One region of the Novosphingobium sp. BL-S-33 genome, then DNA from elsewhere that is predicted to be linked to it. Evidence: riboswitches for the same ligand, from Rfam matches in the RefSeq annotation. Region 1 holds a riboswitch; each other region holds the start of a gene.
The links. Region 1 has a riboswitch for cobalamin ahead of AC1VVM_RS06350 (hypothetical protein). Riboswitches for the same ligand answer to the same signal wherever they lie in the genome.

Region 1 (10,009 bases):
GCGATGCTGGCGCGGATGCCCTGCGGCAGGTCCACGCCGCCCTCGATATTGGCGAGATGGCGCGGCACGCGCTGAAGTTGGCGGCCATAGGTGCTGCTGTCCGGCGTGCGGTCCTCCGCCTCGATCAGGCTGTAATTGCCTTCGGCGAAGAGCACCTTCCACTTGGCGGACGCCGCCAGTTCGAGGCCCTGCGCATGGGCCTTGCGAACATTGGCGTAGTAGCCGAAGCGCTCGGTGGTGGTGCCCGGGATGTAGCAGATGTCCGGCAGGGTGCCGCTGGTCGGGCAATAGGCGAAGTCGATCAGGTTGTCGGTATCGCGCTGGAACCAGGTGGCCGAGACGTGGAACAGGTCGCCAAGCCCCTGCTCGGCGCCCACCTGCCAGCCCTTGGCCTTTTCAGGCTGGAGGTTGGCCGCGCCGTAGTCGCTGAACAGCTGGTAGAGCGACGGAGCCTTGTAGCCCTGATCGTAGCTGGCGCGGATCACGGTCTTGCCCGCGTTCGGCGTATAGGCCGCACCGGCGCTGAACACCGTGTTGCCACCGAAGCGCGACTGATGGTCGTAACGCGCGCCGCCGCTCACGGTGAGCCCGGTCACAGGGCTGACGCGCAGTTCGCCGTAGACGCTGTTGGTATCCGCCTTGCTGGGCGTCAACACGTAAGGATCCGTGCTGTCCGTGGGCGAGGCGGTGGTCATCCGCTGCTCCTCGCGCTCGGCGCCGAAGACGGCCTGCACCGCGTCCGAGAAGCTGTAGGTGCCCTGATACTCGTAGCGACGCACGCGGCCATGCGCATCGAACGTGAGCTGCCGAATGGTCTGCGCGGGATCGAAGTTCTGGCGGTCGGTCTCGGTCTGGGTCACGGCCACGCGGTTGACCAGCTTGCCATCGAGCAGCGCGAAGTTGAGCCCGGCGTAGCCCGCCCACTCCTTGTTCACGCCATAGGCGAGCGAGTCCCCTCCAAAGCCGTCGAAGTCGTTATGCGAATCCGACCAATAGCCCTTGAGATCGATCGAAACGCCCGGCGCGACGCGATATGTGAACGACCCGTTGGCCGCAGACCGGCGATAGCCATCGGGCTCGGTGCCCTGATCGCTGGCCGAGATGCCGTCGGTGGTGAAGCGCGAGGCGGAGACACGCCAATCGATCGAATCCGACGTGCCGCCCACGCCGGCACGCGCCGAGACGGTATCGTGCGTGCCCGCTTCCACCGCGAAGCTGCCTTCCAGCGGCTTGGTCGGGGCACGGGTGGTGACATTGATGACGCCGCCGATGGCATCGCTACCCCAGAGGATCGACTGCGGACCGCGCAGGATCTCGATGTGATCGATATCGTCGGTGAAGAGGTTGGAGAAGGCATAGCCGCCCGCCGTCGAAGACGGATCGGCGAGGCGCATGCCGTCGATCACCATCACGCTCTGACCGGCATCGGCGCCGCGAATGCGTAGGCTGGTGGTCGTGCCGTAGCCGCCGTTGCGCGAAAGGCTGATGCCCGGCGTGCGCAGCAGCATGTCGGTGAGGGCGATCGGCTGCGCGGAAACGATGTGTGCGTCGTCGAGGACGGTCACCGTCTGGGCGACGCGATCGGCCGCCAGCGGGGTGCGCAGCGCGGTAACGACGATGCTGTCGCCACTATCTGCTTCGTCGGCGAAAGCCATCGTCGGGCAGGCCGCCGCGAGGGCCGCGAGCGAAACCGTGGTGGCGAAAATCCGGAACGTCATGGGTTTTCCTTCAAACAAGCATCGAAGACCCCCGCCGAAGCGCGAGCACCGGCAAGGCAATGGCTGTCGTTGCGCGAGGAAAAAGCCCCCTCGTTCACCCGGCACACCCTGTCCGGACGAAGAACGACTGCGTCAGGCAGGTCTCCTGGCTTGCGGGTCAATGCCGTCTCGGCCGCCTTCTCAGAATCCTGCCAAGTCAATGGCTTCGGCTCCAATGGCGAAATGGCCGCACGGCTCGCCGCTCACAGTTGCAGGGGCAGCCCGGGTCTTGAACCCGTGTTCCCTTTTGATCCTCTTACGAGGAACCTGTCGCGGCGCGGCAACTATCGTGCGGGCGCCCCGCTGGCAAGTGCCCGAAGCTTGCGCGCGCCCGCGAAGTGCCATAGGTCCGCCCCTGCAAAGGGTGCCCGAGAGGGCTTAATCGGGAAGTCCGGACCTGCGGGGAAACTCGCGGGACAGGCCGGCACTGCTCCCGCAACTGTAACCGGGGATGCGCCCCGCCACGCGCCATTGGGACCGGACGGTTCCGAGAAGGCGGCGGAAGGCGCGACGATCCGGGAAGTCAGGAAACCGGCCCCTTGCCGTCGTTCCTCTGCGCGGGCGGGATGCACCGGGCGGACGAGGGCATGGTTCCCGTAGCGGGAAGCAGCCCTGGCGAGACGACAGTCGAAGTCGTGTCGAAAGGAGCCTGCCAGAGTGACACCGATCCGCTGATCCTCTCGCCGGGGCGATATCGCCCGGGGCCTTTCCTGCACGCCTTTCCCCAACCGCCTTGGGAGATCCCAGACCATGAACCGTTCCGCCAATCCGCCATCCGCCCGCGTCAGCCTCTTCGTGTTTGCCGCGCTCGCCGCCGTCATGCTGGTGACGCGCACCAATTCGCTGAGTCAGGTCGTCCACTTGCCAGACACCGACCTTGCGAGCTTCTTCGTGCTCGGCTTCTTCGTCCGCCGTGTCATCGGTTTCGCCGCGCTGTTCGCGCTCGGCTATGCGATCGATGTCGTGGTGATCTCGGTGCTGGGCGGTTCCGGATTCTGCTTTACCCCGGCCTACGCGATGCTGGTCCCGGCCTATGGCGTGATGTGGCTCGCCGGGCGCGTGGCGGCGGCGAAGCTCGGTGACCGCCTTGCCGCCCTGCCTGCCATGGCCGTGCTGCTGATCGCCGCCACTTTCACCTCGCACTTGCTGTCGAGTGGCGGGTTCTACTTCCTTGGCGGCCGTTTCCCCGATCCGACGCTGGCCGGGTTCCTGCCGCGTATCGGGCGCTATTTCCCGACAACGCTCCTCTCCACGCTGCTGTGGTCGGGCATCGCCGCCGCGCTCTGGGCGCTGGCTGTGACGGTGCGTCCGGCTCTGCACGAGGGCCGCAAGTGACCGCCTGCCCTGCCCTGCTGGTCGCCGCGCCCGCCTCGGGGCAGGGCAAGACGCTCGTCACCGCCGCGCTCGCCCGCCGCCACGCCCGCGAGGGGCGGCGCGTGCGCGTGTTCAAGTGCGGGCCCGACTTCCTCGATCCCATGATCCTCGAAGCAGCGAGCGGTGCCCCGGTGCATCAGCTCGACCTCTTCATGGTGGGCGAGGCCGAGTGCCGCGCCCTGCTGTATGACGCCGCTTGCGAGGCGGACCTGATCCTTGTCGAAGGGGTGATGGGCCTGCACGATGGCGATCCCTCCGCCGCCGATCTCGCGCGGCGCTTCGGCCTGCCGGTGCTCGCGGTGATCGACGGATCATCCATGGCGCAGACTTTCGGCGCGCTCGTCCATGGCCTCGCGACCTATCGCGCGGGCGTGAACCTTACCGCCGTGCTCGCCAACCGCGTGGGCAGCGCAAGGCATTCGGACCTGTTGGAGCAAAGCGTACCCAGTGACATCCGCTGGCTGGGCGCACTGGGCCGAGACGCCGCAATCGGCCTGCCCGAACGGCACCTCGGGCTGGTGCAGGCGGGCGAAGTGGCCGACCTTTCCGCCCGGTTGGACCGGGCGGCGGACCTCCTGCCGGAAAGCGCACTCTGGCTGCCGGAGCCCGTGAGCTTCGCCGCGCCGGAGGACATTCCTCCACCGCCATCGCTCGCCGGAAAACGCATCGCCATTGCCCGCGACAAAGCTTTCGCCTTCATCTACCCGGCCAACCTCGCCTTCCTCGAAAAGGCAGGCGCGCAGGGCGTGCTTTTCTCGCCGCTGACCGACGCGGCCCTGCCCGCATGCGATGCGCTCTGGCTGCCGGGCGGTTATCCCGAACTGCATCTGGACCGCCTTGCCGCCAATGCTGCGATGCTGGCCTCGATCCGCGCGCATCACGCCGCCGGTCGCCCGATCCTCGCCGAGTGCGGCGGCATGCTCTACACGTGCGAGACGCTGGATGACGGCAAGGGCACCCGCGCCGCCCTGCTCGGCCTGCTAGCGGCCCAAGCGACAATGCAGCCTCGACTGGCTGCTCTGGGAATGCAGGAGGCCGAGATCGACGGCCATCCCGTGCGCGGCCATACGTTCCACTATTCGACGCTGGAAACCGCGCTTTCCCCCATAGCCCATGCCGACACACCCGATGGGCGCCCCGGCGAGCGCGTGTTCCGCCGTGGGTCGCTGACGGCCAGCTACATGCACCTCTACTTTCCCTCGGGACCGGAGCTGGTGGCCGCGCTGTTCACCGGGACCGCCCTGAAGTCAGCCGCAAAGCCCGGTTGACACCGCGCCGCGCAAGCGCCCTAAGCTGCCGGCATGTCCGCCGATATGCAGACCATTGCCGATGCCCGACAGGCCCTGTCCTCGGGCGATCTCGACCGCGCCGAGGCGCTGGCCGAAACGGCCCGCGCGCAGCCCGCGCTGGCACTCGACGCGATCGAGGTGCTGGCCCTTGCCGCCAAGGCGCGCGGCGCGGACGACCGCCACGAAGCCCTGTTGCGCGAGGCTATCGCCCTCGTTCCCGAGAGCGCCTGGCCGCGCGACGCACTGGCCGAGGAACTGCATGGCACCGGCCGCCTGCATGACGCCGAGACGGTCCAGCGCGAAACGATTGCCGCCCAGCCCGACAACCCCGATGCCCACACGCGCCTCGGCCATATGCTGAGCGAGCGCGACGAACTGGTCGAAGGCACGCACCACCTTTCCGAGGCCATCCGCATCGCCGGACGGCAGCCCCAGTTGCTCGCCGATCTCGGCCGCAATCTTCAGCGTCAGGGGCGGCTCGACGAAGCTGCCCCTCTACTGGAAGAAGCCGTGCAGGCCATGCCCGAAGCGCTGCCGCCGCTGCTCTGGCTGGCGGAGTTGGAGGAACAGGCCGGCCGTTTCGACCGCGCCGGCGCCCTGCTCGGCGGCGCGGAAACACTGGCCCAGCGACAGGGCACCGACCTGACGCTCCAGCGCGTGACGCTGCTTTCGCACACGGTGGACTGGCCGAAAGGCCTCGCCATGCTGGAAGCCGAACCCGAGCCTTCCGGCCCCGCCCTGCTGCTGCGCGGCCGCCTGCGCGACCGGGCCGGGTGTAAGGCCGAGGCATGGGATGATTTCGTCGCGGGCAAGGCCGCGCTCGCCCATGCCGCCAGCCGCAGCTATCCGGCCCGCGCGGTGGGCGAACTCGTCGCGCAATGGCGGGACTTCTTCACGCCCGAGCGCTTCGCCGATTTCCTGCCCGCCTCGCGCCGCAAGGGGGTGCCGCAGCCGGTGTTCATCCTCGGTTTTCCGCGCTCCGGCACCGCGCTGATCGAGCAAGTGGCAGCGAGCCATTCCGAAGTCCGGGCGGGCGGCGAATTGCCCTTCGGCCGCGAGCTGGCGGACAAGGCGGCCTTGTGGACTGCGGGCGCGTTCCCTCGCCACGCCGAGGCCGTAACCGAGGAACAGCGCGACACGCTGGGCGTACAACTGCGCGACCATTACTTCGCGCTTGCCGAACGCCATGGCCTGCTGCGCGATGGCGCCACGCTCTTCACCGACCGGATGGCGCTGAACGAGCTTTACCTGCCGCTGCTGCAACTGGCGTTCCCGCAATCACCGGTCGTGGTGGTGGCCCGCGATCCGCGCGACGTGATGGTCTCGGCGATGGGCCATGACTTCACGCACGGCTTTTCCTGCGGTTACCGGATCGAGGACCTCGCACAGCACTATGCGCGGATGGAGGAACTGACCAGACACTGGCTGGAAAGCTTGCCGGTCCCCGCGCACGAACTGCGTTACGAGCATTTCGTGGCCGATCAGCACGCCCAGACCGCAGAGCTGATGGCGTGGCTGGGGCTCGACATGGAACCGGCGCAGCTTGAATTCCACACCTTCGCCCATCACAGTCCGACGCCCAGCCACGCGCGCATTCGCGAGCCGCTCAGCACCCGGTCGATTGGGCGCTGGACGGGCTACGCGCGGGAACTCAACGATGTGCTGCCGGTGCTGGCCGAGGCCATCGAACGCGGCGGTTATGCAGCCCCCGATGCCGACGCACGCGAGAGCGGGCCGACAATCAACTGAGCCCTTCCGCGCCGCGTGGAACCCTGCGCGCCGCCATGCCCAAAGGCCATCGTTGCCCGTTCCCGCCCTCGGGGAGCGCTCATCCTGCTTGCGCATTAGTAGTACAAACTTAATACCAAAATTTGCCTATCCGCAAAATCCATGATTTTTGGTATTGAAGTGGCATTGTCCTTTGCCGTAGAAAACGGGCCACTGAATGGAGACAAAGGCAATGTTCGTCGATCGCGTCGGCAGGCTTCCGGAGGGGGATACCGCCCCGCTCTACCGGCAATTCGAGCGCCTTTTGCGCCAGGCGATCGAGCATCAGGTCCTCCTGCCGGACGAGGCCCTGCCGCCCGAGCGCGACCTTGCCGCCGCCTACAACCTTTCCCGCGTGACGGTACGCAAGGCGCTCGACGGCCTTGTCGAAGCGCGCATGCTCACGCGCCGTCAGGGGGCCGGCACCTTCGTTGCCCCGCGCGTCGAGAAGAACTTCGCGGCGATCTCCTCGTTCACCGAGGACATGCTGTCGCGAGGCCGCGCGCCGCACAGCAGATGGATCTCGCGCACCGAAGCGGTGGTCTCGCCCGAAGAGGCGATGGCGCTGGGGCTGAGCCCGGGCAGCACGGTCTACCGCTTCACCCGGATCCGTTATGCGGACGGCGTTTCGATGGCGCTGGAATCGGCCACGGTTCCGGCCTCCTCGCTGCCTTCGCCCGATGCCGTAGAGGATTCGCTCTACGATGCGCTGGGCGATGATCGGCCCGTCCGCGTGCTCCAGCGCTTCCGTGCGGTGCTGTTCACCGACGAGCAGGCCGCCCTGCTCAAGATCCCGAAGAATTCGCCGGGCCTCGCCATCGAACGCCGCGGATATAATGCCGAAGGGCGCCCGGTGGAGCTGACCCGGTCGTGGTATCGCGGCGATGCCTATGACTTCGTCGCCGAACTCAACGTGCCACGCGCCGGATAGCAGGACCATGATCGACAATCCTGAAACCACCCTGATGTTCGCCGAGACCGCCGAAGCTGCCGAGGCCGTGGCTCGCCAGCGCGCACGCAACGCGCCTGCCCTTGCCGCGCTGGCCGAAAGTTTGCGCGCGGCCCCACCCCGCGCAGTGGCGACACTGGCGCGCGGCAGCTCTGACAATGCCGCCACGCTCGCCCGCTATCTGGTGGAGACGCAGCTAAGGCTGCTGACCACTTCGGTCGCGCCTTCGGTCAGCTCGGTCTACGATTCGCCACCCGACTATGCCGAGACGCTGATGATCGCGATCTCGCAATCCGGCCGTAGCCCGGACCTGATCGCCGCCGCCGAACATGCCCGCGCGGGCGGCGCGCGTCTGATCTCACTGGTCAACGACGAAGCCTCGCCGCTGGCGACCGATGCCGAAGTGCTGCTGCCGCTCTGCGCGGGGCCGGAGCGTTCGGTTGCGGCGACGAAGTCCTACATCACCAGCATTGCTGGCATTCTCGACCTGATCGCGGCGTGGAGCGAGGACGCGGACCTCACTGCCGCGCTGAGCGCATTGCCGAGCCTGCTCGCGCAGGCGTGGCAGCTTGACTGGACGCCCGCGCTCGAACCGCTGCGCGAGGCGCGCAATCTCTTCGTCGTCGCGCGCGGTCCCGCGTTCGGCGTGGCGCAGGAGATGGCCCTCAAGATCAAGGAAACCTGCGGCTTCCATGCCGAGGCCTTCAGCGCCGCCGAAGTGCGCCATGGACCGATGGCCATCGTCGAGAACGGCTTCCCGGTGATCCTGCTGGGTCAGGACGACGAATCGAACGAAAGCGTCGCCGCCCTCGCCCCGATGTTCGCCGAGCGCGGTGCCACCGTGATCGGCGCGGGCATCGGCCCGAGCATCGGCAAATTTCCCGGCATCACCCTGCCCACGCTAACCGCGCATCCGATGCTCCAACCGGTGCTGGCAGCGCAGAGTTTCTACCGCCTTGCCAACGCCCTTTCGGTCGCGCGCGGCCGCGATCCCGACAGCCCGCCGCATCTCGCGAAAGTGACCCGTACTCTTTGACAGGGCCCGTAGAGGCCGAGGAAAAAGTCCGCGCCCGGAATGAGGCGGTTATCGAGCGTCTTAACCACCGTCCGCCAAGAAGATGCGGCCGCTCAACGGGTTGTATGGTCAACAAAATCAACCTTGCCGCCCCCGTCTTCGAACCGCGCCTCCACTATGTATTTTGATACATTTTTTGTTCTCCCGCAGGGGCAAATGCTCTGCTACAGGGGCGCCGAACTAGATATCGTATATTTTCATAAGATAGACGAAATCCCGGGGGTCTCGCTTGTCCACGTCCGTTTTCCGCCTCGCAACCGCCATTCTGCTGGCAGGCGCGGCGCTTCCTTGTCTCGCTCAGGCGGCGACTCCGGCAGCGGCCCCGTCGCCTGACGCCGGCGCAACGGCCGACGCGCGCTTCAAGGCGATCACCGACAAGGAATGGGCCTGGCGCAGCGAGCAACTGGGTGAGGACGATGACGGCCCGGGCCATTTGCGCGCGCATCTGCCGGACGTCACCCCCAAGACCCAGGCCGCGCGGCTCGCCTACTGGCAGGACGTGCGCAAGCAGGTTGCCGCGATCCCCGCCGACCAGCTTTCGCCCACCGTGCGTATCGACCAGCAAGTCTACCTCGTGCAGATCGATGCGCTGATCGCCCAGCAGCAGTTCCGCGAGTGGGAAAAGCCGCTCAATTCGGACTCCAGCTTCTGGAGCGATCTTGCCAGCGTTGGCCGCCGCACGTTCTCCAGCGAAGACGAATACCGGCGCTACATCGCGCTGATGAACGAATTCCCGCGCTATTTCCACGACCAGATCGCCAACATGCAGGCCGGTCTGGCGCGCGGCTTCACCTCGCCGCATGTCACCTTGTACGGCCGCGACGATTCGATTGCCTCGGTGGCCGACAAGGCGGCCGAGGACACGGCCTACTTCGAGCCGTTCAGGGCCATGCCCGCGACCATTCCCGCCGCGACGCAGGCCGAACTGCGCGAGGCAGGGCTGAAGGCGATCCGGGAATCGGTGATCCCCGCGCACAAGGAACTGCTGGCCTACGTACGCGGCAAGTACATTCCCGGCGCCCGCAAGACGCTCGCCGCCGAGGCCCTGCCCGACGGCAAGGCCTACTACCGCTCGGTCATCAAGGAATACGCGACGACCGACATGAGCCCCGAGCAAATCCATCAGCTCGGCCTGTCGGAAATGGCCAAGATCCGCGCGGAAATGCTGGAGACCATGAAGGAGGCCAAGTTCGACGGCGACTTGCCCGCCTTCCTCGAATTCCTGCGCACCGATCCGCAATTCTACGCCAAGACCCCGCAGGACCTGCTGGACCGCGCCGCCTGGACCGCCAAGGAAGTGGACCGCAAGGTCGGCCGCTTCATCGGCCACCTGCCGCGCCAGCGCTTCGGCATCATCCCCGTGCCGGCGGATATCGCGCCCTTCTACACCGCCGGTCGCGGCGGCCCGGGCGTCTACCTCGTCAACACTTACGACCTGCCGAGCCGCCCGCTCTATTCGCTGCCGGCGCTGACGCTGCACGAATCGGCGCCGGGTCACGCCTTCCAGATGCCGGTCGCCGCCGAGAACAAGGATCAGCCTGACTTCCGCCGGGGAACGTACATCTCGGCCTTCGGCGAAGGCTGGGCGCTCTATTGCGAACGCCTCGGCACCGAGATGGGCATCTATCAGACGCCTTACGAGAAGTTCGGCATGCTGAGCTACCAGGCCTGGCGCGCGGCGCGGCTCGTGGTCGATACCGGCGTCCACCACTATGGCTGGACCCGCGAGCGGGCGCAGCAGTACCTCTACGACAACACCGCGCTCTCCAATCACGAGATCGAGACCGAGGTGGACCGC
Region 2 (10,009 bases), 1.2 Mb from region 1:
CGTTAAAGGCCGAAGGCGCTGTTTGGGCCATGACCGGCGCGGCAAACAGCATCGCCGCGACTGCGGCAACCGGTGTCAGGCTGAGGTTTGCTGTCATGCGCATCCTCGACTCTCCGTCTTATTTATTGTTGCCTAACGTTTACCGGTAAATCATATCAGATCAAGGCCAGAATTATGGGGCTGGGACAAAGCGAAAAAAGGAGGAGAGAGGTGAGCACACGGACCTTGCGTCTGGCCATGGCCGGAGGCGGAGAAGGCGCTTTTATCGGTGCTATCCACCGCGCGGCAGCCGCACTCGACGGACGCTGGCGGCTTGTCGCCGGCACGTTCAGCAGCGATCCCGAGCGCAATCGTCGCTCCGGCGAAACGCTGGGGATCGAACCTGCCCGGACATATGACTCGCTCGACGCATTGCTTGCAGCGGAATCTGCTTTGCCGGTCGGGGAACGCGTCGACGCCATATCCATCGTGACGCCGAACCATCTTCACGCCCCCATGGCGATCGCCGCGCTGGACGCAGGGTTTCACGTGTTTTGCGAAAAGCCGATGGCGCTCGATCTGGAAGAGTCCCGCCTGATCGCGCAGGCGGCGGCGCGATCAGGCCGTCATTTTGGCCTGGCCTTTACCTATAGCGGCTATCCCTTGGTGGAAGAAGCACGCCTGCGCGTGGCGCGGGGAGACTTCGGCAAGATCCGGCTGGTGCAGGTCGAATATTCGCAGGGCTGGCTCAGTCAGGCGATCGACAGGGAAGGCAACAAGCAGGCGGAGTGGCGCACGGACCCCGCCCGCGCCGGATTGGGTGGATGCCTTGGCGATATCGGCACCCACGCCTTCCATCTGGCGGAACATGTCTCGGGCCTGCATGTCCGGGAACTCTGCGCGGACCTGACGACTCACGTTCCGGAACGGCGGCTGGACGACGATGTTAGTGTCCTGCTTCGTCTGGACGGCGGCGCGCGCGGAACGCTGAAGGCAACGCAAGTCGCGGCGGGGGACGAGAACGGCCTGAAACTGCGCATTCACGGCGAACGCGGCGGTCTGGAATGGGCGCAGATGGAGCCCAATACGCTGACCTTGCGCTGGCTGGACCGCCCGGCCGAAACGCTTCGGGCCGGCGGGCCGGGTCTGGCGGAATCCACCCTCCTCCGGTTGCGCACACCCGCCGGACATCCCGAGGGCTATATCGAAGCGTTCGCCAACCTCTACTGCGCTTTCGCCGCCCGAATATCGAACAGCGCGGCAGTGCCGGGGGTGGATGACTGGTTCCCATCGATCGAGGCGGGGCTCAGGACCATGGCTTTCGTCGAAAGCGTGATCGCCAATTCCGCGTCCGAGGAGAAATGGACGGAACTTGCGGTCGGGCCTCTCCCATCGGGCTGACCGGCTTCGGTCAGGCGATGCCGCGTCAATCAGCCTCATTTTCGGTCGCGGATGTCACTTTGAGCGGGCAATTCATGCACTGTGCGCACAATCGCACATATAATGTGCTGAATTGCTGGACATCTCGCTGCTCATGTATCGCCGACGGGTCGTATTTTTCGCTGGTTTCCTCGCTGTGCTGGCGGCCGTGGTGCCGCTGGCCGGAATTGCGGCCTATGCGCGATATCGGGCCAGCGCGGCCGAGCAGGAGCATCGCCTCGAATACAGCAATTGGACGCTCATGCGGGCCGGTCGGCAACTGGCCTATACGAAAGCGGCCTTCCGCAAGCTTGAGGCGGAGAACTGGAGGGGGTGTTCGCCCGACCACATCGTGCGCATGCGTCAGGTCACCGTAGACACCCGTACGGTTGACGAAGTCGGATACTTCATCGACGGCAAGCTTGCCTGCACAAGCTGGGGCATGGTGAAGAAGGACATCGCGAAGGGCACGCCCGATGCCATGTTGCCCGATGGCTTCGGCCTCTTCCTCAACGTGAGGCCGAAAATCACGGGTGGCGCTCCCACTCTGGTGCTCGCCCACGGCGACTACAATGTCCTGATGCGGCCTGAGCGGCTTGTCGATGTCCTGACGGACACGGCCATGACGCTGGGGATCGCCACGCTGGACGGAAAGCTGGTAGCGATCAACGGCACCGCGGGTCTGCCTCTGGCGCACCGGATCGCGCGAACCGGCGGTTTCGGCCGATCGGGAGCGCTTGTCTATGCTTCAAGCCAGGACAGGAATTTCCGCGCCTTTGCGATCACCGACCACTCGCTCGTCGAAACGCGCGTAGATCGGGAACTGTGGCTGCTGGTCCCGATAGGTCTGGCGGTTTCCGCGCTTCTCGTGTGCCTTGTGGTATGGCTGTCACGCCAACGGCTTTCGCTGGAGCGTGAGATTGCGATCGCCATCAAGCGGCGCGAATTCCGGGTCTGCTACCAGCCGATCATCGAGCTTTCGACAGGTCTCTGCGTCGGTGCCGAAGCGCTGCTACGGTGGGAGCGGGCGGACGGATCGTGCGTGCTGCCGGACCTTTTTATACCGCTTGCGGAACGCAACGACCTGATCGAACCGCTCACCGACCTCATGATCGCTTGTGTCGTGGAGGATCTGGCGGAAATGCTGCGTCGCAAGCGCAACGTTCATATCGCCATCAACATTTCTTCGGCCGACATGCAGAGCGGGCGTTTCCTTCCGATCCTGACGACGGCCCTTGCCCGCACGAACGTCGCGCCCGAGCAGATCTGGCTGGAGGCAACCGAGCGCGGCTTCATGAATGCGGCTGCTGCGCGCGCGACACTGGAGACCGCTAGGGCGCAGGGGCATCCGGTTGCGATCGATGACTTCGGCACGGGCTATTCCAGCCTCTCGTTGCTGGAACTGCTCCCGCTTGATGCCCTGAAGGTGGACAAGTCTTTCATCCGGGCAATCGGAAAATCCGCTGCCACCAGCGCCGTCATCCCGCACATCATCGATATGGCTCACGGCCTGAACTTCAAGATCATCGCGGAAGGTGTGGAGACGCGGGAACAGGAGGCCTACCTCCGCAGCGCCGGTGTCGAATTCGCGCAAGGCTGGCTCTATTCGCAGGCGCTCCCGGCCGCCGATTTCCTGCGATATTATGAGCGTACGAACGCAGATGCCCCATCGCCGGAATTCCGGGGCATCGCGGGCTGATCGGAGAATTCAGCGCTTTCCAAGCGGCATCACATAGACATCCAGATGGCGAAGCTTCTGCGCGTCATCGAATTCGTAAATCGTCACCGTGTTCGACACGTCCGTTACCCCGTCACGCGAATTGCGCTCCTCCAGTTCCAGGATCACCCGGTTCGCCTGTTCGGTGACATGGCGCAAAGTTCCTTCCCAGGAGCTGCCCGCCGCATATTGCGAGATATAGAACTTGTACTTCGGCCAATCGATCACTTCGGCCTGAGGGCCCAGAAACACGCCCATGCGTTCATAGGCGTCGACATTGACGAGCGCCTCGATCCCGGCCCAGTCCGAGGCTTCCAGCGGCCCGGACTTCGCTTTCTCGACGATGCCCGCGAAGGCTTCGCTATAGGCGATGACCTTTTGCGTGAGACCGGTGAAATCCGTCGATTTCGGCATCTCATTCGCCATATACCCTCTCCCGATTTTATGGATTTCCCAGAATAATTACGCGTCAGGACATCACCAGGCCGCCATCGACGTTGATCGACTGCCCGGTCACCGTGCGCGCCTCGTCAGAGGCGAGGAACAGCGCCATCCGCGCCACATCGTGAGGCGTGGAGAAGGTCTTCAACGGCACGCCCGCGACCAGACCGGCCTCGACGTCCTCGAAGCTTTTCCCCTGCTCATCGGCGATCCGCTTCATGTAGTTGATCATGAGGTCGGTGCCGATGGCACCCGGCACCACGCAATTGCAGCGGATGCCGAATTCACCCACCTCCCGCGCAATCGTCTTGGTGAGAATGCGCAGTGCGCCTTTGGCCGCGGAATAGTGGCTCTTGCGGGCCATGCCGTCCCACCCCGCGCTGGACGAGAAGTTGACGATGGAGCCCGTCCGCCGTTCCAGCATCGAACGGTTCAGCACCTCGCGCGTGCACAGCATCGCGGCCATGCAATCGACCCTGTATGTGTCGAGGAAGTTGTCGACGGTCTGCTCCCAGATCCACTTGTCGACGCCGGGGACGGCCGCATTGTTCATCATCACGTCGACCTGGCCCCAGCGGGCCATCGCCGCCTCGACCATGGCTGCGACGTCCTCCTCCACGGTAACATCGGCGCGCACCGCCACAGCGTCGGCGCCGATTGCGGCGGCAACCTCCTCCACCAGCTCGAGCCGCCGGGCCGCCAGAACCAGCCGGGCGCCCTCCTGCGCCATCATCTTCGCCATGACCGGGCCCAGCCCGGTGCTCGCGCCAGTAATGATCGCGACTTTCCCTTCGAAGCGGCTCATATCGTGGCCACCTTGCGCATGGTCTCGTGGCTCTCCGCCGAACCGTCGAGCGCGCGGTTGAAGCGCTCGATGATACGCCAGCCCTGCCCGCCGCGCTCCAGAGTCCAGTGATTGACCGCCGCGCGCCAAAGGAACCAGCGGTCCTCTTCGCGAAGGATCACGACCGAATAGCCAACCGCCTCGGCCTTATCGCCATGCACGCTGATCTTCGGCGTCGCCGTGAGGTGCGCGCAGCCGGTCTTGACCAGTTCGAGATGGCCTTCCCACGCATACATGTCGGCGATTTCGTCAGGCGCCGAAAGGCGCAGAGTACCGCCATCGGGCAAAGTGAAGTTGTAGCCGCCGCCCTCGACCCACAAATCGCCCGCAGGCCGTGCCGTGCCGCTATCCACCAAAGGACCGTAAGTGTTCAGCAGATTGAGGATCTCCAGATGATCCTCCGCCTTGCGGCAGCGCTCTTCCAGCGCCGCCAAGCGCGCTTCGACATCCATCCCTGACAGTCCTTATGGTTTGCGTCCGGTCTTTTGGTGCCCGGTTCGATGACAGCTTACGCAACAGGATGGATCTGAAAAGCCTTTACGCGCGATCGCCCATGGCCGGGTGTGGGAGGGGCACGCGGCCACCTGCTCTCCGCCGGAACCGCCCCGCGAAGATTCTTCGGCGGCATTCATTTCGGACGAGGCGGCGAGCCGGCGGTATTTGATGCGCCGGTAAAACCTTCGGCATTTCGCCACGAAATCGGGTGCGACCTCCTGCCCCTGCTCCAGGAGATAAGAACGAAGCCGTTGCAGGCGATTGGTCGAGGCGGTCTGAAAAACGAGCTGTCGATAGGCCTCAAGCGTATCGTCGCGGTCGATGATACTGTTCGCGTCGGCGATGACTTCACCGAAGTAGGTGTCCACCAGCTGTTGCCCGGCGCTGAGCTTTCCCGACTCGGTGAGCTTGTTGATCAGCAACCATGACAGACGCATCTTGCTGTCTATGCGGTAAGTCGCGCCCTGACGCTTCACCCGCACCTGATCGGCGATATCGTCGATTATCATGGAGCAACCGGGCGCAAGCCGCTGCTCAAGCGTTTCCAGATCGCGATCGATCCGCCCATCGGCGTCGAGCATCAGGACGGAAACGGTCTGGTCGTCCGGGAGAACCGAAAGCCCGCTTCGCAGATCGGATGGCGTAACCGTGACCAGATCCTGGACACCGTAGCGCGCCAGATTGGCCTCTATTCGCGCGATGCGTTTCCCTGGCGAGTTCAACGATCGCCTCGGGCCGCCTGTCATCGGATCGAACGTGAACACATGGCCAGATTTGCCCGAATTTCGCAAACCCAGCGCGAGTGCGACCGTGGCCGCCCCCATGGCCGTGCCGACTTCGACGATCTGACCGCCGCGTTGGGCGGTTTCGTAGATGCGCGCATAGACGGCCGGCGCCAGCATCCCGTCACAAGTTGCGATAAGTTCAGAAAAAAGCTCGTTTCTTGCACCCTCGAGCGTCGGAAGCCTCCCGAAATGCCTCTCCTATTCAAGTGTCGCTACTGTGAGTCAGAAATATATGATCCACCATCTCGAGGAGAATATTATTTCACATGAAATTCAGCCGGATTCACCATCGACTCTTAATGATTTCACTCGCAGTAATTGCCTATTGTAGAGTGCGGATCATTTTTACGCTCATAAAATCACCTTCCGATCGGGAAAAATCGCGACCCATTTGGTCCGGGCGCCGAAATGCGAAGGCGGTTCCGGCTCGTGAAGCGCTCTTGCCCTGATGCACCGCCGAGACTACCAAAGCGGCCGTCGAGACGCTTTCAGGGTCTCGGCACTGATCGCGCCGGTGTCCCGAAAGGGGCTTAAAAGGGAACGCGGTGAGGACCTTGCGTCTGAAACCGAGGCTGTCCCTGCAACTGTAAGCGGCGAGCGCGATGCACATCGCGGCAGGGCAAGGCGCCCTTGCCGCAGCCACTGGGCCGGACGCTAAGTCATGCGGGGCCTGGGAAGGCCGTGCATCGAGGCCTTGACCCGCAAGCCAGGAGACCTGCCGGCGTCTGGTCGCTCTTGCCCTGGCCCAGGGGATGGCCGTGGCACGGTAACTCCGTCTGAGCGACGCACGTGCGGCGAGGGCCGCACCGGCATGCGTGCCGGGCGCTGGACGGCGTCCGTCCGGCGCACAGGCCGGCCGTTCGCGCGGAGGCCCTCCCCGAAAGTCGCTGACGCCGACGGGGTATTCACGAATGCAAGTCAGTTCTGTTTCGCATCGAACAACGGCGGCCGAGGGGCCTTCCGGCAAACCGCGCCTGCGCCGTCGGGTCGCGGTGCTTTTTGCCGCGCTCGTGGGCGCGAACGTCGCCACCTGGCTCTGGGCGTTCGGCGCGTTCCACGGCAATCCCGTGATGCTCGGCACCGCCGTGCTCGCCTGGAGCCTTGGCATGCGCCACGCCGTGGACGCCGACCACATCGCCGCGATCGATAATGTCACCCGCAAGCTGATGCAGGACGGGCAGCGCCCGCTCACGGTCGGGCTGTGGTTCGCGATCGGGCACTCGGCCATCGTGCTGATCGCGGCGACCACGATCGCGGCGGCGGCCAGCACGCTGGACGATTTCGAGGCATTCGGTCAGTCCGGCGGGGTTATCGCCACGGTCGTTTCGGCCAGCTTCCTTTTCGCCATCGCCATCATGAATCTCGCGATCCTACGCGGCGTGTGGTCTCGCTTCCAGCAGGTTCGTGGCGGCGGCACTTATGCGGAGGAGGATCTGGACATCCTGCTCGCCGGGCGCGGCCTGATGGCGCGCATCCTGCGCCCGCTGTTCCGTCTGGTACGCAAGAGCTGGCACATGGCCCCGCTCGGCTTCCTGTTCGGCCTGGGCTTCGATACCGCGACCGAAGTGGCGATCCTCGGCCTTTCGGGCGCTCACGCGGCGGACGGCATTTCGCTCGGAACGGTGCTGGTGTTCCCGGTGCTCTTCGCCGTGGGCATGGCGCTGATCGACACTGCCGACGGGGTCATCATGCTCGGCGCCTACGAATGGGCTTTCGTGAAGCCGATCCGCAAGCTCTACTACAACATCACGATCACCTCGATCTCAGCCCTTGTGGCGCTGGTGATCGGGTCGATCCAGACGGCGGCGCTGCTGGTCGACAAGTTCGGGCTGAAAGGCGGCTTCTGGTCCGGCGTCAGCGCACTGTCCGAGCATTTCAACACGCTCGGCTTCCTTATTATCGGCCTGTTCGTGCTGTGCTGGGTGCTGAGCTACGCCGTTTACCGCTGGCGTGACTTCGACGCCATCGAGGTGGCCACCGACGCAGGCTGAACCCACGCGGAGGATGCACCGGGCTTTCCCGGGCATCCTCCGCGTCCGGTCATGCAGTTGCCGGCTGCGGCCGGTTGGCGATCAGGTTCTCGACCACCGAGGGATCGGCAAGCGTCGAGATATCGCCGAGGTTCGAGAAGTCGTTCTCGCCGATCTTGCGCAGGATGCGGCGCATGATCTTGCCCGAGCGGGTCTTGGGCAGGCCCGGCGCGAACTGGATGACGTCCGGCGTAGCGATCGGGCCGATCTCATGGCGAACCCACTTGATCAGTTCCTTGCGCAGCGCCTCGTCCGGCTCGACTTCGGCATTGCAGGTGACGAAGGCATAGATGCCCTGCCCCTTGATCTCGTGCGGCATGCCGACGACTGCCGCCTCGGCAACCGCCGGATGGGCCACCAGCGCCGATTCGATCTCGGCCGTGCCCATGCGGTGGCCGGAGACGTTGATCACGTCGTCGATGCGGCCGGTGATCCAGTAATAGCCATCCTCGTCGCGGCGGCAGCCGTCGCCGGTGAAGTAGCATCCCGCGAATGTCGAGAAGTAGGTCATGAAGAAGCGCGCGTGATCGCCCCAGACGGTGCGCATCTGCCCCGGCCAGCTGTCGGTGATGACCAGACAGCCATCGGCTGCGCCTTCGAGCACGGTGCCGTCGTTATCGACCAGCATCGGCTTTACGCCGAACATCGGCTTGCTGGCCGAACCCGGCTTGAGCGCGGTGGCGCCCGGCAGCGGCGTGATCATCGCGCCGCCCGTTTCGGTCTGCCACCAGGTGTCGACGATCGGGCAGCGCCCCTCGCCCACGACCTTGTGATACCATTCCCACGCCTCGGGATTGATCGGTTCGCCCACCGAGCCGAGCAGGCGCAGGCTCTTGCGCGAGGTTTTCTTCACATAGTCGTCACCCTCGCGCATCAGTGCGCGCAGTGCCGTCGGCGCGCCGTAGAAGATCTCGACCCCGAACTTGTCGACCACTTGCCAAAAGCGGCTCGCATCGGGGAAGTTGGGCACGCCCTCGAACATCACCGTGGTCGCGCCGTTGGCCAGCGGGCCGTAGACGACGTAGGAGTGGCCCGTGACCCAGCCGATATCGGCCGCGCACCAGTAGATCTGGCCCGGCCGGTAATCGAAGACGTACTCATGCGTCATCGAGGCCCAGACCGAATAGCCGCCGGTGGTGTGGAGCACGCCCTTGGGCTTGCCGGTCGAACCCGAGGTGTAGAGGATGAACAGCGGATCTTCGGCGTTCATCTCTTCCGGAGCGCAATCGGTGGACTGCGCGGCGACCGAGCTGGCCCAATCGATATCGCGCCCCTTGACCATCGGCACGCCCGCGCCGGTATGGCTGAGGACGACGACGGTCTCGACGTCCGGGCAGGCCTTCAGCGCTTCATCGACATTCGCCTTGAGCGCGATGGTCTTGCCGCCGCGCAAGCCTTCGTCGCTAGTAAGCACGATACGGCTGTCGCAATCCTGGATGCGGCCAGCCAGCGCGTCGGGCGAAAAGCCGGCGAAGACAATCGAGTGGATCGCACCGATGCGCGCGCAGGCGAGCATGGCAACGGCGGCTTCGGGCACCATCGGCAGGTAAATGGTCACGCGGTCCCCGCGCTTGACCCCACGCGCCTTGAGGAGGTTGGCGAAGCGGCAGACCGATTCATGCAGCTCGCGGTACGTGATCCGGCGTTCCGGGTTCTTTGGGTCGTCCGGTTCCCAGAGAATGGCGATGGCGTCGCCGCGCTCGGCTAGGTGACGATCAAGGCAATTGGCGGAGAGGTTGAGCGTACCGTCGGAGAACCAGGAAATGCCGAAATCGGCTTCGTGGAAACTGGTCTTCTTCACCTCGGTGAACGGCTTGATCCAGTCGATCCGCTTCGCCTCGTCGCGCCAGAATCCCTCGGGATCGCTGACCGAGCGCTGGTACATTTCATCGTAACGCGCTGCGTCGATCAGGGCGTTCCGGGCCCATTCTTCAGGCACGGGATAGATGGCCTCAGCCATGACGTATTCTCCTCTCCGGCCGAGTGCATCCGGCGAAACCCTATTTCGCGCCGGCCCTGGACTCGCTTCGAGAATCCGGTCGGCGTCTCACTCGTTCGGCGTGACGTTAGCCAAAGATCGCGCGCCTTGCACCATGTTCGCAAAGGCTTCTTCAAAGGACGCGGGGAAATCCCGTTCCGGTTCCGGGACGGTTCTCCATCCCGGCGCGCGACAGGGCCGGTGGCTTGTGTTATCCCGTTGATATTGCCGCAGCGAAGGCGGCGGCGATTGGTCCCGTTACAGGCAAGTCCCTGATTGCGATTGCTGATCCCGATCAAGGACAAGTCCCGCGCGGTGGCC
Region 3 (10,009 bases), on a different replicon from region 1:
CTGGCACAGATAGACCTCGACAATTCGGTGATCCGCGCGCCGGTGGACGGGCGCCTTTCGGAAATCGGCGTGCGTAACGGCGCCTATGTCTCGGCGGCCACGCAGCTCATGTTCCTGGTGCCGGACGACATGTGGATCATCGCCAACTTCAAGGAGGCGCAGACGCGGGACATGCGCGTGGGCCAGCGGGCCCATTTCCGCGTGGACGCGCTGGGCGGCGCGCGGCTGACGGGCCATGTGCAGGATATCGCGCCCGCCACCGGCTCCGAATTCGCGGTGCTCCGGGCGGACAACGCCACCGGCAACTTTGTGAAAGTGGCGCAGCGCATTCCGGTGCGGATCAAGATCGATCCCGGGCAGGCCCTCACGCAGCGGCTGCGGCCGGGCATGTCGGTGGAGATCACCGTGTCGACGAGGGATTGATGCGGCGCCTTGCCATCGTCGCAAGCCTGCTGGCGCTGACTGCCGGTTGCGCGGGACCGCCTGTAGCCCTCGCGCCCGTGGAGCCCGTGGTCGCGCCCGCAGAGTGGCGAACCGACGCAGGGCCGACTGCGCCGCTCGACCGCGCATGGTGGCAGGCCTTCGGCGACCCGCAGCTTACCGCACTCGTCGAAGCGGCTCTGGCGCGCAACATCGACATCGCGCAGGCCGCCGCCCGCATCCGCGACGCGCGCGCGCAGGAACGGCTGGCCCATGCGCAGTTGCTGCCCACGGTCGACGCGGCAGCCTCGGCATCGGATTCGCGCAGCATCGATGCCTTCGGGGTCGCAGAGGTGCAGCAGATCGCGCAGCCGGGCGTGCAGGCGGCGTGGGAAGCAGACATTTTCGGGCGTCTGGCAGACCAGCAGGCAGCGGCGCGCGCGGGGTGGCTGGCCAGCCAGGCAGCGCGGGATTCAATCCGCCTCTCGGTCGCGGCGACGGCGGCAAACGGCTATATCGCCTTGCTCGGCCTCGACGCGCAGCTTGCCATTGCCCAACAGACGCTGGACGCGCGGCGCCGGGAACTGCAACTGGCAGAGCGCCGGGTCGGCGCGGGCTATTCGCCGCGTCTGGACCTTGCGCAGGCACAGGCCGAGTATCAGGCCACCGCCCAACTGATCCCCTCCTTGCGCGAAGCCACGGCGCGGCAGGAAAATGCCTTGCGCCTGCTCGCAGGGAACGTGCCCGGCGGCGTCGCGCGCGCCACTTCGCTCGCCCTGCTGACAGAGCCGGTGATCCCGGAAGGCCTGCCGTCCCAGCTCTTGGCGCGCCGACCGGACGTGGCGCAGGCCGAGCTGCAACTGGCTGCCGCCGACAAGTCGCTCGCCGCTGCCCGCAAGCGTTTCCTGCCGCAGCTTCAACTCACCGGCTCCGGCGCCTTGGTATGGTCCTCGCTGCTGGTGGGTGATCCGATCGGAGTGTGGTCTCTGGGTGGCAGCATCCTTGCGCCGATCTTCGAAGGCGGACGGCTGCGCGCCGGGGCCGAAAGCGCCGCCGCCCAGCGGGACAATGCCGCGCTGGCCTACCGCAAGGCCGCGCTCACCGCCTTTCGCGAGGTGGAGGACGCGCTTGGCTCGGCCCGGGAAGCGGACGAACTCATGACCATCCTGGCCGCCCAGCGCACGGCAGACGCCGAAGGCCTGCGCCTTGCCACCAACCGCCGCCGCGAGGGCTATTCGCCCTATCTTGAACAGCTGGTTGCCCAGCGCGGCCTGCTCAACGTGGAACTCAACCTCGTGCAGGCGCGGACGGCGGCGTTGCAGGCACGGGTATCGCTCTATCTGGCGATGGGCGGCGGCTGGAGCCGCGATGCGGTCGCAGGGCTGGAAGCCTCGCCGTAGCGCGTGATCGCGTTCGCGACGACTATGGATCGGCTATTGGCTTGGCAGAGCCAATTCGATAGAGCGGCGGCAAGGTGACAGGCGTGCCTGTTGCCGGACATGATCGTGCCGGTGCCCCCGAAGGGGCTTAATCGGGAATGCGGTGCGGGGGTGTAGCCCCCAAATCCGCGGCTGTCCCTGCAACTGTAAGCGGATAGCGCGATGCACACGCCCTTTTAAGGGCAGCCACTGGACCGGCGCGTTGCCGGTCTGGGAAGGCGTGTATCAAGCTGTGACCCGCGAGCCAGGAGACCTGCCGGCGCACTGGTCGCTCTTGCCCTGACCCAGGGGATGGTCACGGCACGGTTCTTCTCCGTCTGGGCGACGAAGCTGTGTGGCTGGGGCTGCACGGTCGCGTGGTGGTGGGCGTAGTTCGCGCCTGCCCATCGCCGCGCGTCGGCCGGCCATGTCGGTATGCCCCGCCTTCGTTCGCCCGGCGCGCGGAGAGCGATTTTGGGTCCGCTGGAAGGGGATCGAAGCGGCGGCACGGTAAGGGGATGGTGCCCCGATGCCTGGCGCCCGATGATGGCGGGAGACGGGCTGCTGGTCCGCGTAAAGCCGCGTCTCGGCCGCCTGATGCCCGCTCAGGCCGTGGCTCTGGGCGAAGCGGCGCTCGCGCATGGGTCGGGTGCGCTTGACCTTACACGCCGCGCGAACCTGCAAATTCGCGGTGTGAGCGAGGCCGAATGGCCGCGCCTGCTCGACCGGTTGCTGGAGACCGGCCTCGTGGATGCGGACGCAACACGCGAAGCCCGGCGCAATATCCTCGTCTCGCCCGCATGGCGCCCCGGCGAGGATACCCATCGCATCGCTCGCGAACTGGACGAGCGCCTCGACGAATTGCCCGTACTACCGGGCAAGGCCGGTTTCGTCATCGACGCCGGACCTGTGCCGATGCTGTCCGCCGAACCCGGCGATTTCCGGATCGAGCGCGGGCGCGACGGCATGCTCCTGCTGCGCGCCGATGGACGCTCTACCGGCATAGGACTGGCGCCGGGCGGGGAAGTCACCGCACTGATCGATCTGGCGCGCTGGTTCATGGCAAGCGGCGGTGCAAGTGCGGGCCGCATGGCGCGCCATTCCGCACCCTTGCCGGACTGGGCGAAAGGAACCGCCGCCCCCCGGCTCGCCGCGCCCCTGCCCGTCCCCGGCCGTCACGCGATGGGCGCCGCCTATGGCCTGCCTTTCGGCCGCGTGAGCGCGCAAGCCTTCCTGCGATTGGCGCAGGACTCCGGCGTGGCGGGCATTCGCACGACGCCCTGGCGCATCCTTCTGGCTGAGGGGCCTGGGCCGATCGAGCACGACGGCCTGTCGATCGATCCCCTCCATTCGCTGCTGCGCGTCGATGCCTGCCCCGGCGCGCCCGACTGTACGCAAGCCAGTGTCGAAACCCGGATGCTCGCCGCTCGCCTCGCGCCGCATGTCTCCGGGCATTTGCATGTTTCGGGTTGTACCAAGGGCTGCGCCCATCCCGGTGCCGCCGACGTGGTCGTGACCGGGCGTGACGGTGCCTACGACCTTTCCTTCAGCGCGTGCGCCGGTTCTCCGCCCCTTCGCTCGGGTCTGAATGCCGCAGACCTCCTCGCCCATTTTGGAGTCGCTTGATGCCTTACGATTATGAAAAGGACGGCGCGGCGATCTACCGCCAGTCCTTTGCCACCATCCGCGCGGAAGCCGACCTTGCCCGCTTCTCCGCCGAGGAGGAGCCCGTTGCCGTCCGCATGATACACGCGGCGGGCATGGTCGAACTGGCAGCGCATATCCGCTTTTCCGCCGGCTTTGCAGTCGCCGCGCGCGCGGCTCTGGCTGCGGGAGCGCCCGTTCTCTGCGATGCACGGATGGTGTCCGAAGGCATTACCCGCGCGCGTCTACCGGCCTATAACGGGGTCATCTGCACTCTCGGCGATGCCGAAGTGCCGGACCTTGCGCACCGGATCGGCAACACCCGCTCGGCGGCCGCGCTGGAACTGTGGCGGCCGCATCTCGGCGGCGCGATCGTCGCCATCGGCAATGCGCCGACCGCGCTGTTTCACCTGCTCAACATGCTTGAGGACCCCGACTGCCCTCGCCCGGCGGCCATCATCGGTTGCCCGGTGGGCTTCGTCGGCGCGGCCGAGTCCAAGCATGCTTTGTGGCTGACCGCGCCGGTTCCCTGCTGCATCGTCGAGGGACGGCTTGGTGGGAGCGCCATTACCGTGGCGGCCGTCAACGCACTGGCGAGCCGCGCGGAATGAGCGCGTCAGGAACCATCCACGGCGTCGGCCTCGGTCCCGGTGCGGCGGACCTGCTGAGCGTGCGTGCCGACCGGCTCGTGCGCGGCACGCGGCAAATCGCCTATTTCCGCAAGAAAGGACGCGCGGGCCGCGCGCGGAGCACCGTCGACAGCCTGCTGCGGACCGATGCGGTCGAAATCGCGATGGAATACCCGGTCACAACCGAAATTCCGCTCGACGATCCCGCTTACAATGCCTGCCTTCAGGCTTTCTATGCCGATTGCACGGAACGGCTGGCGGAGGCTGCGAGCGGCGGCGAGGACGTCGTCGTGCTTTGCGAGGGGGATCCGTTTTTCTACGGCTCGTTCATGCACCTGCACAGCCGGCTCTCCGGGCGGGTGCCGGTGGAAGTTGTGCCTGGCATCACCGGCATGGCTGGCGCCTGGAACGCGACCGGGCTGCCGATCACGTGGGGAGACGATGTGCTGACCGTCGCGATGGCGACGCTGCCCGAAGCGGAATTGGCGCGCCGTATCCACGATACCGATGCGCTAGTGGTGATGAAGATCGGCCGCAATCTGCCGAAGCTGCGCCGCGCGGTGGCTGCCGCCGGACGCGAGGATGCGGCGTGGCTGGTCGAATATGCGGCCATGCCCGAGCAGCGGGTGACGCGGCTTGTCGATGCCGAGAACGTCGCGCCCTATTTCTCGATCCTGCTCATCCACGGTCAGGGACGCAGACCGTGAGCGGATGGATCGCGGTCGCGGGCCTTGGGCCAGGGGACGAGGCGCTCGTCACGCCTGAAGTCACGCAGGCGCTGGCCGAGGCGACCGATGTAGTGGGCTACGGTCCCTATGTGGCGCGGGTTGCGCCCCGGGACGGGCTGGTGCTTCACCCATCCGACAACCGCGTGGAGCTTGAGCGGGCGGCCGTGGCGCTGGACCTTGCCGCGCAGGGTCGCCGGGTGCTGGTCGCGTCCTCGGGCGATCCGGGAGTCTTCGCGATGGCTGCCGCCGTGTTCGAGGCGCTGGAGGACGGCCCGGCGCACTGGCGCAAACTCGATATCCGGGTGCTGCCCGGCATCACCGCGATGCTGGCGGCAGCAGCCCGCGCCGGAGCGCCGCTCGGTCATGATTTCTGCGCGATCAATCTGTCCGACAACCTCAAGCCCTGGCAGGTGATCGAGAAAAGGCTGCGGCTCGCGGCCGAGGCCGACTTTGCGATGGCGTTCTACAATCCCCGCTCACGCGCGCGGCCGGAGGGGTTCGCCAAGGCGCTTACGGTTCTGCGCGAAGCCTGCGGAGATGACCGGCTGGTCCTCTTCGCCCGCGCGGTGTCCACGCCGGAAGAAGTCCTCCGGATCGTCCCGCTTCGCGAGGCGCGGGCGGAAATGGCGGATATGCGCACGATGGTCATCGTCGGATCCAGCCGCACCCGGATCATCGAACGACCCGGCGCGCCGATCCTCTACACCCCGCGCTCAGTGCCGGAGGATGCCTCGTGACCGAGCCACCGAAGGACATCCTGCGACCCGTGCAATTCGAGCCTGTGCGGCAGGACCGGGCGGTCGATCATCAGTACCGGCAGGCCCAATTGCCCCGCCGCGATCAGCTTTGCGCTGGCGCCGGTACCCCCCGCATTCTTGCAGACGACGAGGTCGATGGCATGGTGCCGCAACAACTCGAGGTCCGCCTCGACGCCAAACGGACCCCGGTCCACCACGAGGCTGAAGTCGGGCAGCTTCGGCGGCGAATCCGGCGCATCAACGAAGCGCAGCAGGTAGTGATGTTGCGGCCGGTCGGCGAAAGCGTCGACGTGCATCCGGCCGAGCGCCAGCATCACCCGTCGGGGCGGTCCGGCAAGGGCATCGACGGCCGCTGCGATATCCGCCACGCGAGTCCAGCGGTCCGCAATTTCGGGCTGCCACGCAGGGCGGGTGAAGGCGGCATGGGCGACACCTGTGAGAGCGGCCGCCGTCACTGCGTTGGCGCTCATGGTCGCCGCGAAAGGATGCGTGGCGTCGACAAGATGGGTGATGCCATTCCGGCGCAGATAGGCCGCCAGCCCCTCCACGCCGCCGAACCCGCCGACGCGTACGGCAATCGGCTGCGGTCGCGGGCAATCGGTGCGGCCCGCGTAGCTGTAGGTGGCGTCAATGTCATGCTCGGCCAGTGCGCGCGCGAGCGTGTTCGCCTCGGTCGTGCCGCCCAGCAGGAGGACGTTCGGCTTGGCTGACATGAACTCGTCCCCTTGGTTGACCATCGTCGGCATCGGCGAAGATGGCATCGACGGGCTTTGCGCGGCGAGCCGGACCGCGCTGAACCAAGCCGACCTCGTGATGGGCGCGGCCCGCCATCTTGCCCTGCTCGGTGCGCCTAACGCTGCCTGCATCGAATGGCCAGTGCCGTTCGCCGACGGCGTGGAGCAACTGCTCGCCCATCGGGGGCGCAAGGTCGTGATGCTGGCCTCGGGCGATCCATTCTGGTTCGGCGCGGGAACCAGCGTGACGCGCCATCTCCAGCCGGGCGAATGGGCAGCGCATCCCGCGCCGTCCACATTCGGGCTGGCCGCCGCGCGGCTCGGGTGGGCGATCGAAAGCACGCCTTGCCTTGGCCTTCACGCGGCGCCGCTGCAACGGCTGCGGCCGCATCTGGCGTCCGGCGGGCGCGTTTTGGTCTTGCTGCGCGATGGCGCGGCGGTGGTGCGGCTCGCCGCCTATCTGGCCGATCTCGGCTTCGGGGCCTCCACCATTCATGCTCTGGAAGCTCTTGGCGGCCCGCGCGAACGGGTTCGGACCGGACAGGCCGAAAACTGGGACTTCACCGACATCGCTCACCCGGTAGCGGTGGGCATCGAGGTTCGCGGAGAGGCCAGCGCCATGCCCTCCACCAGCGGCCTGCCCGACGCTCTGTTCGACCATGACGGCCAGATCACCAAGAGCCCCCTGCGCGCGCTTACACTGGCCGCGCTGGCCCCCAGACCGGGGGAAATTCTGTGGGATATCGGCGCGGGATCGGGATCGGTGTCGATCGAATGGCTGCTGGCCCATCCGGCCAACCAGGCCATCGCCGTAGAAGCAGACATCCTGCGCGCCGAGCGGGCAAAGGCCAACGCGCTCGCGCTTGGTGTCGACCGGCTGCAACTCGTCCTTGGCCGCGCCCCGGAGACGCTTCCGCAAGGTCCGCCGCCTTCCGCCGTGTTCATCGGCGGCGGATTGTCAGGGCCGCTGCTCGAAACCCTGTCGGCGCGCCTGCCCGCCGGAACGCGGCTCGTGGCCAATGCGGTGACGCTCGAATCCGAAGCCCTGCTGGCAGAATGGCACGGGCGGCGGGGCGGCGATCTGGTGCGCATCGAACTCGCTGATGCCGTGCCGCTTGGCAGTCGGCGGGGCTGGCGGTCGCGCTATCCGGTCGTTCAGTGGAGCGTGACGCTGTGATCGTTGCCGGTTTCGGTTTCCGATCCGGGGCGAATGTCCTCGCGCTGTGCTCGGCGTTCCAGTTGGCGCGCGAACATGCGCCGCCGGTTACGCACTTGGCCACCCTTGCCGACAAAGCCGACGGGCTGGCCGAACTGGCGAACCTGTTGTCCCTACCGGTGATTGCCATCACTCCCGAGCACCTTGCGGGCGTGCACACGATGACCGCCTCCGCGGCCTCACAGGTGGCCCGAGGCCTTGGCAGTGTGGCGGAGGCCTGCGCGCTTGCCGCGTTGCGGGCGCGTCAGCCCCGCCTCCTCACCCGGCGCCAGATTTCACGCGATCGCATGGCGACCTGCGCCATCGCCCAAGGAGCATTGCTATGACAGTTCACTTCATCGGTGCCGGGCCCGGTGCACCCGATCTTCTCACCCTGCGCGGCCGAGACCTGATCGCCGCGAGCCCGGTGTGCCTCTATGCCGGATCGCTGATCCCGCAGGCCGTGCTCGGCCACTGCCCGCCAGGCGCGCGGATCGTCAACACCGCCTCCATGGACCTCGATGCCATCGTTGCGGAGATATCCGCCGCCCATGCGGCCGGACACGACGTGGCGCGGCTGCATTCGGGCGACTTGTCGGTGTGGTCCGCAATGGGGGAGCAACTGCGCCGGCTTCGCGCGCTGGATATTCCTTTCACGGTGACTCCCGGTGTGCCGGCCTTCGCCGCTGCTGCTGCTGCCCTTGAAACGGAACTGACGCTGCCGGCGCTGGCGCAGTCGCTGGTGCTGACCCGCACGCCGGGCCGGGCGAGCACGATGCCTCCAGCGGAAAGCCTCGCCAATTTCGCTGCCACCGGCGCGACGCTCGCCATCCACCTCTCGATCCACAACCTCGACCAGGTGACGAGAGACCTCACCCCGTTTTACGGCGCCGACTGCCCAGTTGCCGTGGTCTGGCGGGCAAGCTGGCCGGACCAGCGGATCGTACAGGCCACGCTCGGTACGATCGGCGCGGCGGTGGCCGGGAGCATGGAACGCACCGCGATCATCCTCGTGGGCCGCGTCCTCGATGCCGAGGGTTTCGGCGAAAGCAGCCTGTACGCGAAAGGTTACGATCGCCGCTTCCGGCCGCAAAACGCGGACTCGCAATACGCGAATTCGAGCGAATAAGGCCGCGCCGCCCATGATCGAATTGAGCCTTATCGGCATCGGCACCGGCAATCCCGACCACCTGACCCGGCAGGCGGCACGGGCGATGAACGAGGCCGACCTGATCCTGCTACCGCGCAAGGGCAGCGACAAGTCCGACCTGCTCGACTTGCGCAAGAGCATCTGCGACGCCGTCCTGACCGGACAGACGCGCATGGCCGAATTCGATCTGCCCACACGCGATAGTGGCGGCGACTATGTGGATGCGGTCAACGCATGGCACGACGCGATTGCCGATGCGTGGATGCAGCAGATCGCCGTGCACCTCCCCCATGGCGGCAAGCTGGCGCTGCTCGTCTGGGGGGATCCGTCGCTCTACGACAGCACGCTGCGCATCGCGGAGCGGCTGCGGCTGGGCGGACTGGAGATCGCCGTCCAGGTGGTACCGGGCATCACCAGCATTCAGGCGCTGACCGCCGCACACCGGATCCCACTGAATGGACTCGCCCGGCCGGTAACCATCACCACGGGGCGGTTTCTGCGCGCGCATGGCTGGCCGGAGGGCGCCGAGACGCTGGTGGTCATGCTGGACCAGGGCTGCGCGTTCGAGGCTCTGGCGGATCGGGACATCCAGATCTGGTGGGGGGCCTATCTGGGCATGGCGAACGAGGCGCTGATATCCGGTCCGCTAAGCGAGGCCGGGCCCGCAATCGCCGACGCCAAACCTCGCTTGCGGCAGCGGAACGGCTGGATCATGGATGTCTATCTGATGCGGCGCCAGACAGCATGATTTCGGAGCGGCCTCGCTTGCGCGCACGTCGCATCCCGCGCTAGCCCTGTTCCATGACCGAGATGACCATCATGGACTGGACGCGGGGCGATATCTTCGGCCTGGACTTTCCCGCACACCCTGAAGCGCTGAAATCCGGTGGGCCCGCATTTCTGACGCGAGCCTTCCGCGCAAGCGGTGTGCTCGGCAAGGATAACAGCGTTACGGATATCACGCGCCTCGACGAGTGGATGCTGGGCGGGACCGGTATCAAGGCGCTTCTGTCGGTGGTTTATGAACATGACGCCGCGGACCTGCCGCGCGATCTGTTCGTGAAGTTCTCACGCAATTTTCAGGACAAGGTACGCGACAGCGGCCGCCACCACATGCCGCCGGAAGTGCGGCTCGCGAACTTGTCCCGAGATCCGGATTTCCCGGTCACCGTCCCGAAATGCTTCTATGCGGACATCCAGCAGGAGACGCTCACCGGGATCATCATCACCGAGCGCATTCCTTACGGCCAGGGTGCCGTCGAGCCGCATTATCCCAAATGCATGGACCAGATCCTGCTCGAGCCGCTCGCGCATTACAGCGCGCTGGTCGCCA

Region 2: linked by a shared signal. The riboswitch ahead of AC1VVM_RS12100 (HoxN/HupN/NixA family nickel/cobalt transporter) and the one ahead of AC1VVM_RS06350 (hypothetical protein) in region 1 are both predicted to bind cobalamin.
Region 3: linked by a shared signal. The riboswitch ahead of AC1VVM_RS20725 (cobalamin biosynthesis protein CobG) and the one ahead of AC1VVM_RS06350 (hypothetical protein) in region 1 are both predicted to bind cobalamin.

What each region holds. Positions count from the first base shown of each region.
Region 1 is NZ_CM166474.1:1,334,727-1,344,735, reverse strand. Features, by position in the region: gene AC1VVM_RS06355 (TonB-dependent receptor plug domain-containing protein) at 1-1,718, opposite strand, end outside; cobalamin riboswitch at 1,837-2,043, opposite strand; cobalamin riboswitch at 2,103-2,311, shown strand; gene AC1VVM_RS06350 (hypothetical protein) at 2,508-3,092, shown strand; gene AC1VVM_RS06345 (cobyrinic acid a,c-diamide synthase CobB) at 3,089-4,399, shown strand; gene AC1VVM_RS06340 (sulfotransferase family protein) at 4,433-6,169, shown strand; gene AC1VVM_RS06335 (GntR family transcriptional regulator) at 6,381-7,118, shown strand; gene AC1VVM_RS06330 (SIS domain-containing protein) at 7,126-8,172, shown strand; gene AC1VVM_RS06325 (DUF885 domain-containing protein) at 8,441-10,009, shown strand, end outside.
Region 2 is NZ_CM166474.1:2,578,303-2,588,311, reverse strand. Features, by position in the region: gene AC1VVM_RS12135 (c-type cytochrome) at 1-103, opposite strand, end outside; gene AC1VVM_RS12130 (Gfo/Idh/MocA family protein) at 211-1,380, shown strand; gene AC1VVM_RS12125 (EAL domain-containing protein) at 1,514-3,097, shown strand; gene AC1VVM_RS12120 (hypothetical protein) at 3,107-3,541, opposite strand; gene AC1VVM_RS12115 (SDR family NAD(P)-dependent oxidoreductase) at 3,585-4,361, opposite strand; gene AC1VVM_RS12110 (nuclear transport factor 2 family protein) at 4,358-4,852, opposite strand; gene AC1VVM_RS12105 (class I SAM-dependent methyltransferase) at 4,865-5,797, opposite strand; cobalamin riboswitch at 6,176-6,417, shown strand; gene AC1VVM_RS12100 (HoxN/HupN/NixA family nickel/cobalt transporter) at 6,592-7,671, shown strand; gene acs (acetate--CoA ligase) at 7,721-9,670, opposite strand.
Region 3 is NZ_CM166475.1:930,745-940,753, forward strand. Features, by position in the region: gene AC1VVM_RS20715 (HlyD family secretion protein) at 1-423, shown strand, start outside; gene AC1VVM_RS20720 (efflux transporter outer membrane subunit) at 423-1,820, shown strand; cobalamin riboswitch at 1,913-2,134, shown strand; gene AC1VVM_RS20725 (cobalamin biosynthesis protein CobG) at 2,313-3,464, shown strand; gene AC1VVM_RS20730 (precorrin-8X methylmutase) at 3,464-4,093, shown strand; gene cobI (precorrin-2 C(20)-methyltransferase) at 4,090-4,818, shown strand; gene cobJ (precorrin-3B C(17)-methyltransferase) at 4,815-5,576, shown strand; gene AC1VVM_RS20745 (cobalt-precorrin-6A reductase) at 5,540-6,310, opposite strand; gene cbiE (precorrin-6y C5,15-methyltransferase (decarboxylating) subunit CbiE) at 6,309-7,508, shown strand; gene AC1VVM_RS20755 (cobalamin biosynthesis protein) at 7,505-7,873, shown strand; gene cobM (precorrin-4 C(11)-methyltransferase) at 7,870-8,655, shown strand; gene cobF (precorrin-6A synthase (deacetylating)) at 8,669-9,424, shown strand; gene AC1VVM_RS20770 (hypothetical protein) at 9,478-10,009, shown strand, end outside.